Regions from separate parts of the Selenomonas oralis genome, predicted to be linked through region 1. Evidence: predicted binding sites of a transcription regulator. Region 1 holds the regulator's gene; the other holds the start of a gene.

Region 1 (5,257 bases):
CCGCCGCCTTCAAAAGCCGCGTGTCCGAACTGGTCGTACGTCGCTTTCTTCTGCGGGTCGGAGAGCACCTGATACGCCTCATTGACTTCCTTGAACTTTTCGGCGGCTTCCTGCGGCTTGTCGCGGTTCAAATCCGGATGGTACTTGCGCGCCATTTTTTTAAAGGCTTTCTTTATATCCGCCTCCGAAGCGCCTTTCTGGAGGCCGAGCACCTCATAGTAATCGCGTTTCTCACTCACAACAAACACCTCATAGCGCCCATGGCGCCCATAACATCTATAGCAACAAAGGTGTGGAGCATGAACCCCACGCTCCACACCCTCCGTCGTTCATACGCTTATTTCTCGTCCTTGACTTCCGTGTACTCAGCATCGACGACATTCTCATCATCGGCCTTCGCACCGGAAGAAGAGTCAGCGCCCGGCTGCGGACCCGCACCGGCTGCGGCTTCCGGGCCGCCCGCCTGCTGGTATGCCGCCGCGCTCATCTCGTAGAGCGGCTTTTCAAGCTCCTCGGTCGCCTTCTTGATGGCGTCGTTGTCCGTGCCCTTCAAAGCCTCCTTGACCTTGTCGGCAGCGGCCTGCACTTCGTCCGCCTTCGCCTTGTCGACCTTGTCGCCAAGATCCTTGATCGCCTTCTCCGCCTGATAGACGGTCGAATCGGCGCGGTTTCTGATCTCTACGGCTTCCTTCTGCTTCTTGTCCTCAGCCTCATGCGCCTGGGCTTCCTTGACCATGCGGTCGATGTCGTCCTTGCTCATGCCGCTGTCGGACTGAATCGTGATCTTCTGCTCCTTGCCCGTACCGAGATCCTTCGCGGAAACATGCACGATGCCGTTCGCGTCGATGTCAAAGGCGACCTCGATGCGCGGAACGCCGCGCGGCGCAGGAGGAATATCGGAAAGCTCGAAACGGCCGAGCGTCTTGTTGCCCGCAGCCATCTCACGCTCGCCCTGCAGGACGTGGATGTCGACAGACGGCTGGTTGTCCGCTGCCGTCGAGAAGACCTGGCTCTTCCTGACAGGAATCGTCGTGTTGCGCTCGATGAGCTTCGTCGAAACGCCGCCCAAGGTCTCGATGCCCAGGGAGAGCGGCGTGACGTCGAGGAGCAGCATGTCCTTGACCTCGCCGACGATGATGCCTGCCTGGATCGCCGCACCGATGGAAACGCACTCATCCGGATTCACGCTGCGGTCCGGCTCCTTGCCGAAATAGCCCTTGATGGCTTCCTGCACGGCAGGAATGCGCGAGGATCCGCCGACAAGCAGCACCTTGTCGATGTCCGAAGGCGAAAGACCCGCATCCGACATAGCCTGACGCGTCGGTCCCATCGTGCGCTCGACGAGGTCATGCGTGAGCTCGTCGAACTTGGCGCGCGTGAGCTTCAGATCGAGATGCTTCGGCCCCGTAGCATCCGCCGTGATGAACGGCAGGTTGATCGGCGTTTCCATCATGCTCGAAAGCTCGATCTTTGCCTTTTCCGCCGCTTCGAGGAGGCGCTGTGCGCTCATCTTGTCGGCAGAGAGATCGATGCCGTTTTCCTTCTTGAACTCCGCGACCATCCAGTTCATGACGGCGTGGTCAAAATCATCGCCGCCGAGGTGCGTGTCGCCGCTCGTCGCCTTGACCTCGACCATGCCCTCACTGAGCTCGAGAATCGAAACGTCGAACGTACCGCCGCCGAGGTCAAAGACGAGAACCGTATGCTCACCGCCCTTGTCGACGCCGTATGCCAAAGATGCCGCCGTCGGCTCGTTGACGATGCGCAGCACATCGAGGCCCGCGATCTTTCCCGCGTCCTTCGTCGCCTGACGTTGGCTGTCGTTGAAGTACGCCGGCACCGTGATGACCGCCTGTGTCACCGTCTCGCCGAGGTAGGCTTCCGCATCCGCCTTGAGCTTCTGCAGCACCATCGCCGAAATCTCCGGCGGCGTATAATCCTTGCCGTCGATCGAAACCTTGTAGTCTTTCTCGCCCATGTGGCGCTTAATCGACGCGATCGTGCGGTCGGGATTCGAAACGGCCTGGCGTTTTGCCAGCTGGCCGACGAGGCGCTCGCCCGTCTTCGTGAAACCGACGACGGACGGCGTCAAGCGGCTGCCTTCCGGATTCGTAATGACGACCGGCTTGCCGCCCTCCATAACGGAAACGACGGAATTAGTTGTTCCCAGATCAATACCGATTGCTTTTGCCATGATGAAACTCCTCCTATTGTTTGCGGAAAGCACCAAAAATCCAATGCTTCCCTGAAAATCTATGCTAAGGATAAATCCTCTGTTGTCTTAATTCGAAACGACCTGCACCATGCTCGGGCGCACGACACGCCCCTTGACCATATAGCCCCTTTGCAATTCCTGCTCAATCATGTCGTCCTCCTTTTCAGGATCCTGAACGCGCATGACGGCCTGATGAAAGTTCGGATCGAATTTCCTCCCTTCCGTCTCGATGGGCTCAAGCCCATTTTTTGCCAGCAGCTCCTGCATCTGCTTATAGATCATGGAAACGCCTGTGCGGAAGCTGTCCAAATCGGGAACTTCTGCGGAAAGAGCTCGCTCGAAATTGTCCAGAAGCGGCAGAAGATCCGTGATAATGCCTTGTATGACGACATCGCCAAGCTCCTCACGCTCCTTTTGGGAGCGGCGCCGGAAATTATCGAAATCCGCGCGCAGGCGGAGCATCTGGGCATCCTTCTCCTGCAGCTCATTTTCGAGCTGCTGAACCCGTCCGCTGAGTTCCCCGCCTTCAGCCTCTTCGGCCGCCTCGGCATCCTCGGGATTCCCTTCGGCCGTTTCTGCCTCTCCAGGCTCGAAAGCCGGTTCATCATCGCTTTCTCCGCCAGCTTCCGCCGCTTCCGCCTCGTCAATCTCCCGCTTCATTTCCTCGAGCTTTTCCTCGTCCTTCTTCTTCATCTCATCCTTCATGAATGATGGCATTTCCTTCACCTCTTATTCCATGCCCGTCCGCTGCCGGCGGAAAAGCACGTCCTGTATTGCGCCGCTACCAGCGGAAAGGCTCGACGACCCTGGCTATATGGCAGTTCAGATACTCCAAAAGCGCCATAGCCTTGCCGTACTCCATGCGCGTGGGGCCGAGAACGGCAATCGTGCCGAGACGCTCGCCGTCCAGATGATACGTCGCCGTAATGACGCTGCAGTCCTGTATGCCGCTGTACTCATTCTCACGTCCAATCGTGACGGCAAGTCCCTCCCGCGCCTGTTTTTGCAGGATTCCTTTCACAAGCTCTTCCTCTTCCAGTAGGGAGAGGAGCGAGCGCACACGCCCCACGTCGTGGAATTCCGGCTGCTCCAGCATCTCCGTCGTACCGCCGAGGTAGAGCCGCTGCTCCTTTTTCTCCTCATCCAGCGCCTCATGAATCAGTTCCAGCGCTGCCTGATAAAGCGATTCGTCCATCACTTCCGCGCGGATGCGCTTCAAGACCGCAGAACCGATCGAAGCCAGGCGTTCGCCCGTCAAACATCGGTTGATGATCTCCGCCATACGCTGGAAATCATGAAAGTCAGAACCGGACGGCATCTTTAAGACACGGTTTTCCACAAAGCCTGCATCCGTCATGAGAACGGCAATGACCCGCTCGGCATCAAGGGGCAGAAACTGCAGTGTGCGAAAGGACACCTGCGCAAGCTGCGGCGCAAGCACAAGCGCGAGATTCCTCGTGACGCGTGAAATAACTTTCGCCGTCTCCTGAAACACACTCTCGATGCGCCTCACCCTTGCCTTGTACCAGCGATCGATCAGCACCTTTTCTCTCTCGCCGATCGGCGCAGGAGAAAGAAGATTGTCCACATAAAGACGATAGCCCTTCGAGGAAGGGATGCGCCCGGAGGACGTGTGCAAATGCTCCAGATAGCCCATCTCTTCAAGATCCGCCATCTCGTTGCGGATTGTCGCCGGACTGACGCCGAGGTCGTGCCGCCGTGCAACCGCACGCGAGCCGACCGGCTCTGCCGACGAGATATAGTCATCGATGACCGCCTGCAGGATGCGCCGCTTCCTTTCATCAAGCATTTTCACACCCCCCAACAAGATTCATAGCCATGCTGTTAGCACTCAATCCGCTTGAGTGCTAACCCATGACTAAAATATACACGACAAAGGTCAAAAAGTCAACATGTTTTTTTGACCTTTGCAAAAAAGTTTTGCTCTATGAAAAAGAAAAGAGAGGAGGCTCTGCGCCTCCCCTTCTTATACCGCAATATCAATATTGTTTCCCAGCGTGGGGTCAAGGCTTCCGCCCAATTCTTCAAGAAGCTCGCCGACAGCCTCCTCGGTCGTATCCATCGCCATCTTCATGACCGAAATGCCGAGCTGCTGCGTGTAGCGCGCCTGGCTCATATCAACCGACATCGCCGCAATGCTCATATCCATACCCATGCCCCCTTCCTTTGTTTCTTTTATCGTGATCTTCGGCGAAACGCTTAAGTTTCACCCCGATCTTCCACACCTTGCAGTGCGCACATATCATCCGTGATTTCTTCATGCGAGTACGATGCCGCACTTCTCCACGCCCCAGTTCCCCAGATCTTCCAAAGCTTCATAAAGATCCGCCACATGGGAAGCCACTAAAATTTCATACGTTTCCTTTTTCTGCCGCAATTCTTCGCCTGCGATCAACGGAACGCCCTCCCATTGTTCGCCCTTGCCGTCTATGTCTTTCACAGCGATAAAAGCTGCATTGCCCCCATTCTGCTGCACGGCAAAACGAGCATACTGCTCGTCATAGGCGTAAATGATCAACGGCTTCCGGCTCTCAAGAAAAGCAATCCTGCGAAGTTCCGGCAGATATTCATAAAAGATCTCTTTTTGCTCTTCCTGCCATTCATGTGCGACAAAACCATGGCAGAAAAAAAGCACTGTCAAAGCACGATCTTCTATGATTCGCGGCACAATCTCCCGCAAATGCTTGCAACGCGCTTTGAAAGACTGTTTGGCGACCTCGTTTTTGCGTGTTGTCGTCAGACTCCCCGCATGTTCGCGGTAATGATAGAGAACCTCCTTGATATGCCCTATGCGTCCATAACGCAGCATGATGCGCATCCAGTATTCGTAATCCTCGATAAGAAACATCTCCGGATCATAGCCGCCAATCTCTTCCGGAACCTCTCTGCGATAGAGAAAGCACGCTCCGATACGATTGTCGTAAAACGACATCACGGGATCCGCATCAAATCGATCGCTTTCATCATGCGTCACATTGCCTGCTTCATCCATCATATCCAGAGAAGCGTTCACCATCATCG
Region 2 (5,257 bases), 840 kb from region 1:
TGTTCAATAAATATATGGAAGAACATTTTATGACAGCGCCTGTTGTCGCGGCGACTTTGATTTTTTACGGCATGATGTTCATTCTTGTTGAAACTTACAACAAGCGGCGTTCGCCGCGCATCCGTGAGATCGAAGATCTTGATTACAAGACCGCATTCATTATCGGGCTCTTCCAAGTGCTGTCTCTTGTGCCGGGTACTTCGCGCTCAGGGGCGACGATCCTTGGCGGCATTCTTTTCGGTACGTCGCGTTATGTTGCGGCGGAGTTCACGTTCTTTCTGGCAATCCCGATCATGTTTGGTGCGAGTTTCCTGAAGCTCTTCAAGTTTGGCTGGCATTATACGGGAAGCGAGATTTTGATTCTTGTGGTGGGGATGGCGACAGCCTTTGTCGTTTCGATTCTCTCGATAAAATTTCTGCTGCGATATATCAAGAATAACGATTTCAAGGCTTTCGGCTGGTACCGCATTGCACTTGGTCTTCTCGTCGTGCTCTATCTCTTTTTCGTCGGTGATCCGGTGCAGGGCTAAGGGGGAACAATCATGCGTTTTGTATCCTGGAATGTCAACGGACTGCGCGCGTGCCTTGGAAAGGGATTCATGCAGTCCTTTAAGGAACTCGATGCCGACGTTTTCGGCGTGCAGGAGACGAAGATGCAGCCCGAGCAGGCGATTTTGGAGCTCACGGGCTATAAGCAGTATTGGAACAGCGCAGAGAAAAAAGGCTATTCAGGCACTGCTGTCTTCAGCCGCATTGAGCCGCTTTCTGTCAGCTGCGGCATCGGCATTGACGAACATGATCACGAGGGACGCGTCATTACGCTTGAGTTCGATGAGCTTTACTTCGTGACGGTCTACACGCCAAATTCACAGCGCGGTCTTGAGCGGCTTGCTTACCGCATGACGTGGGAAGAGGCGTTTCGCGCTTATCTCTTGGCTCTGGATGCCAAGAAACCCGTTGTCGTCTGCGGCGACCTCAACGTGGCGCATACGGAAATCGACCTCAAGAATCCCAAGACAAACCGCAAGAATGCGGGCTTCACCGACGAGGAGCGTGAAAAGATGACGGAGCTTCTCGAAGCAGGCTTTACGGACACTTTCCGTGCGCTTTATCCGGATAAGACGGGAATCTACACATGGTGGTCCTATCTGAGAAAAGCGCGAGAGACGAACGCAGGCTGGCGTATTGACTATTTTCTTGTATCTGACCGCCTCGCACCTAAGATCAAAGAGGCGACGATCCACAATGAGATTTTCGGCAGCGATCATTGTCCTGTGGGGCTTGAACTGAAATAAATGTGTGGGAAATCTTGCCCGCGCTGTATCCGGAGAGTGTATTTTTCCAGATGCAGCGCGATTTTTTATATAAAAGGTCAAAAAATCAAAAAAAGTTCTTGACTATTCTTTCGAAACTGAGTAATATAAGAACTGTGATTAGCACTCAAGCAATGCGAGTGCTAACAAGAGCTTTTTATTGGGAGGAAGATAAAAATGATTAAGCCATTGGGCGACAGAGTTGTCATCAAGGTTTCGGAAGGCGATATGAAGACGGCAAGCGGCATCGTGCTGCCGGATACGGCTAAAGAAAAGCCGCAGAAGGGTGAGGTTGTCGCAGTGGGGACGGGCAAGCTCCTCGACAATGGGCAGCGTGCTCCGATGGAAGTAAAGACCGGCGACAATGTCATCTTCTCGAAGTATTCGGGTTCTGAGGTCAAGGTGGATGAGCAGGATTATCTGATTGTCCGTGAGAGTGATATCCTCGCGATTCTCTAAGGATGCGCCGCGGGAAAAATACCGATTCGATGATATAGATGTGTTTGGAGGTTTTTTATAATGGCAAAGCAGGTTTTGTTCAATGAAGAAGCGCGCCGTGCTCTGGGCAAGGGCGTTGACGCTTTGGCGAATGCCGTAAAGGTTACGCTTGGCCCCAAGGGCCGCAATGTCGTTCTTGACAAGAAATTCGGTGCACCGACGATTACGAATGACGGCGTGACGATTGCAAAGGACATTGAACTCGAAGATCCGTTTGAGAATATGGGCGCACAGCTCGTGAAGGAAGTCGCGACGAAGACGAACGACATTGCGGGTGACGGTACGACGACGGCGACGCTTCTCGCACAGGCCATGATTCATGAAGGCATGCGCAATGTTGCTGCAGGCGCGAACCCGATGATTTTGAAGAAGGGCATCGAGCAGGCGGTCAAGAAGCTTGTCGAGGAGATCAAGAACAACTCGAAGAAGGTTGAGGGCAAGGAGGCGATTGCACAGGTCGCTGCGATTTCCTCCGGCGATGAAGAGGTTGGCGAGCTTATTGCCGAGGCCATGGAGAAGGTCGGCAAGGACGGCGTCATCACGGTTGAGGAATCGAAGTCCATGGACACGAACCTCTCCGTTGTTGAAGGCATGCAGTTTGACCGCGGTTATATCTCTCCTTACATGGTTACGGATACGGATAAGATGGAAGCCGTTCTGGAGAATCCGTACATCCTGATTACGGACCGCAAGATTTCGGCGATTGCCGATATCCTGCCGATTCTTGAAAAGGTCGTCAAGCAGGGCAAGGAGCTCATGATCATCTCTGAGGATCTTGACGGCGAGGCTCTTGCTACGCTCGTTGTCAATAAGCTGCGCGGCACGTTCAAGGCTCTTGCGGTCAAGGCTCCGGGCTTCGGCGATCGCCGTAAGGCCATGCTTGAGGATATCGCAATCCTGACGGGCGGCACGGTCATCTCGGAAGAAGTCGGCCGCAAGCTTGACAGCGTGGATATCGAAGATCTTGGTCAGGCTCGCCAGGTTCGTGCCTCGAAGGAGGAGACGACGATTGTCGACGGTTCCGGCGACAAGGCGGCGATCAATGCCCGTGTTGAGCAGATCAAGAAGCAGATTGCCGAGACGACTTCGGATTTCGACAAGGAGAAGCTGCAGGAACGTCTTGCAAAGCTTGCAGGCGGCGTTGCTGTCATTGAGATCGGCGCTGCGACTGAAGTCGAAATGAAGGATAAGAAGCTTCGCATCGAGGATGCTTTGAATGCTACTCGCGCTGCTGTGGAAGAAGGCATTGTTGCCGGCGGCGGTACGACGTTTGTCGACATCCTGTCTGCGCTTGACAGCATCAGCGCCGATGGCGATGTTCAGACGGGCATCAACATCGTGAAGCGTGCGATTGAAGAGCCTGTTCGCCAGATCGCAGACAACGCCGGTCTTGAAGGCGCTGTTGTCGTCGAGAATGTCAAGAAGGCGGCCAATGGCACGGGCTTCAACGCCTTGAACGGCGAGTATGTTGACATGATCAGCGCCGGTATCGTTGATCCGGCCAAGGTCACGCGTTCCGCCCTGCAGAATGCGGCAAGCATTGCGGCCATGGTACTCACGACGGAAACGCTTGTGGCTGACAAGCCGGAAAAAGAAGCCCCGATGCCGATGGGCGCTCCCGGCATGGGCGGCGGTATGCCGGGCATGATGTAAGCAAAAAGGGCAGGATCGGTTCGGATTTTGCGTAGGGAACTCCCCTGCAGCATCGTTGGATTGCTGCGGGGGAGTTTTTGCGCGTTCGGCATGGAGAAGAAAGCGAGGAGAAAAGGCGTAAAGTTGGCAGGAGTTTCCTGTATCTTTGGGGAATATTACAGCAATACGTATTTTCGGATTTACGGAGGAATCTTCATGGTAGAGGCAGCGGAGAAATTTAAGCGTTATTTGCAGCGCACAAAGAACGAAAGTTTTGAACGCGAAGAGCTTGGTGATGAGCATCGAAGTGTGATTTTTCGTTCGACGGTTGAAGTGCAGGGGCAGTATGTGCCGGTTGGCGTGATTTTTGATGATACGATCTATGTGGTTGTGCGCGCCAATATTGCACCGAAGGCCTTGACTGACGATAATGCTTATGAGGTTTCGAATCTTATCACACGCCTGAACAGCGGCAACAAGCTTTTTAAGTACTATCTTGCTCCGGATACGTCCGTTATCCTTGATGCGTGTATCCCCATGACGAAAGAGAATTATTCGGCGGAGCTCATCAATATGATTGTGGGTGTTGTGGCGAGAGAAATTCAGAAGCGTCATGGTGATTTTATGCGCTTGATCTGGCACAAGGATTGATCATGTGAGCCTGACGGCAAGCATTTTGCTTGTTCGAGGTTTCTTTCATGGGAGGTGTATGGATGCTGAAAAAAGGAATTGTTTTGGCGGGTGGCTCAGGCACGCGCCTTTATCCTTTGACGAAGGTTGTTTCCAAGCAGCTTATGCCAATATTTGACAAGCCGATGATTTATTATCCTTTGAGCACATTGATGCTCGCCGGCATTGAGAATATCCTTGTTATTACAACACCGCAGGACAGCTCTATGTTTGCCGCCATGCTTGGCAATGGCAGCCAATGGGGCATCCATATCTCGTATGCCGTGCAGCCTAGTCCGGATGGTCTTGCTCAGGCGTTTATTATTGGCGAGGATTTCATCGGCAAGGACGGCTGCGCTCTTGTTCTCGGAGATAATATTTTTTATGGAGCCGATCTTGTCCAACTTTTGCAGAGTGCCGCTTCCCGTGAGACGGGGGCGACGGTGTTTGCTTATTATGTCAGCAATCCGAAGCGCTACGGCGTTGTGGAGTTTGACAGGGCAGGCCGCGCCATAAGCCTTGAGGAGAAACCGCAGGAACCGCGCTCTAACTATGCAGTGACAGGGCTTTATTTTTACGACAATGATGTTGTGGATATCGCAAAGGCAGTCAAGCCTTCGGCACGCGGTGAGCTGGAAATCACTGACGTGAACAAGGCGTATCTGGAGCGAGGCGATCTCCATGTGGAAAAAATGCGGCGCGGTTTTGCTTGGCTCGATACGGGGACGCATGAGTCGCTTTTGCAGGCGGCGACTTTTGTTGAAACGATACAGGATCGCCAAGGGCTGAAGATTGCCTGTGTCGAGGAGATTGCCTACCGCATGGGATATATCGATGCAGAGCAGGTACTGCGCTTGGCTCAGCCATTGATGAAAAACGACTATGGTCGTTACTTGGAACAGCTGGTCAGGGGTTAGGGGATAAGGAATGGAAGCAATGGAAACAAGTCTCAAAGGTGTTTTTGTGCTTGAGCCGAAGGTGTTTGGCGATGCACGCGGCTGGTTCATGGAGAGCTGGTCAAAACGGAGGATGGAAGAAGCGGGGCTCTTCTATGATTTCGTGCAGGACAATCAGTCTTTTTCGGCGGAAAAGGGAACGCTACGCGGACTTCATTACCAGAAGAATCCCATGGCGCAGGCGAAGCT

Evidence for each region. Region 1 encodes HrcA, which represses chaperone genes, less so after heat shock. Its sites were predicted from a motif close to TGTTAGCACTCNNNNNNNNNGAGTGCTAACA; they were not measured.
Region 2: the regulator HrcA is predicted to act here: its motif matches at 1,432-1,462, upstream of groES (co-chaperone GroES).

The regions. Positions count from the first base shown of each region.
Region 1 covers NZ_CP194411.1:288,566-293,822, forward strand. The annotation lists gene dnaJ (molecular chaperone DnaJ) at 1-239, opposite strand, end outside; gene dnaK (molecular chaperone DnaK) at 338-2,194, opposite strand; gene grpE (nucleotide exchange factor GrpE) at 2,282-2,932, opposite strand; gene hrcA (heat-inducible transcriptional repressor HrcA) at 2,997-4,025, opposite strand; gene ACRTGH_RS01510 (YjfB family protein) at 4,203-4,385, opposite strand; gene ACRTGH_RS01515 (glycosyltransferase) at 4,494-5,257, opposite strand, start outside.
Region 2 covers NZ_CP194411.1:2,049,386-2,054,642, forward strand. The annotation lists gene ACRTGH_RS09740 (undecaprenyl-diphosphate phosphatase) at 1-530, shown strand, start outside; gene ACRTGH_RS09745 (exodeoxyribonuclease III) at 543-1,295, shown strand; gene groES (co-chaperone GroES) at 1,491-1,772, shown strand; gene groL (chaperonin GroEL) at 1,833-3,464, shown strand; gene ACRTGH_RS09760 (hypothetical protein) at 3,660-4,094, shown strand; gene rfbA (glucose-1-phosphate thymidylyltransferase RfbA) at 4,157-5,029, shown strand; gene rfbC (dTDP-4-dehydrorhamnose 3,5-epimerase) at 5,040-5,257, shown strand, end outside.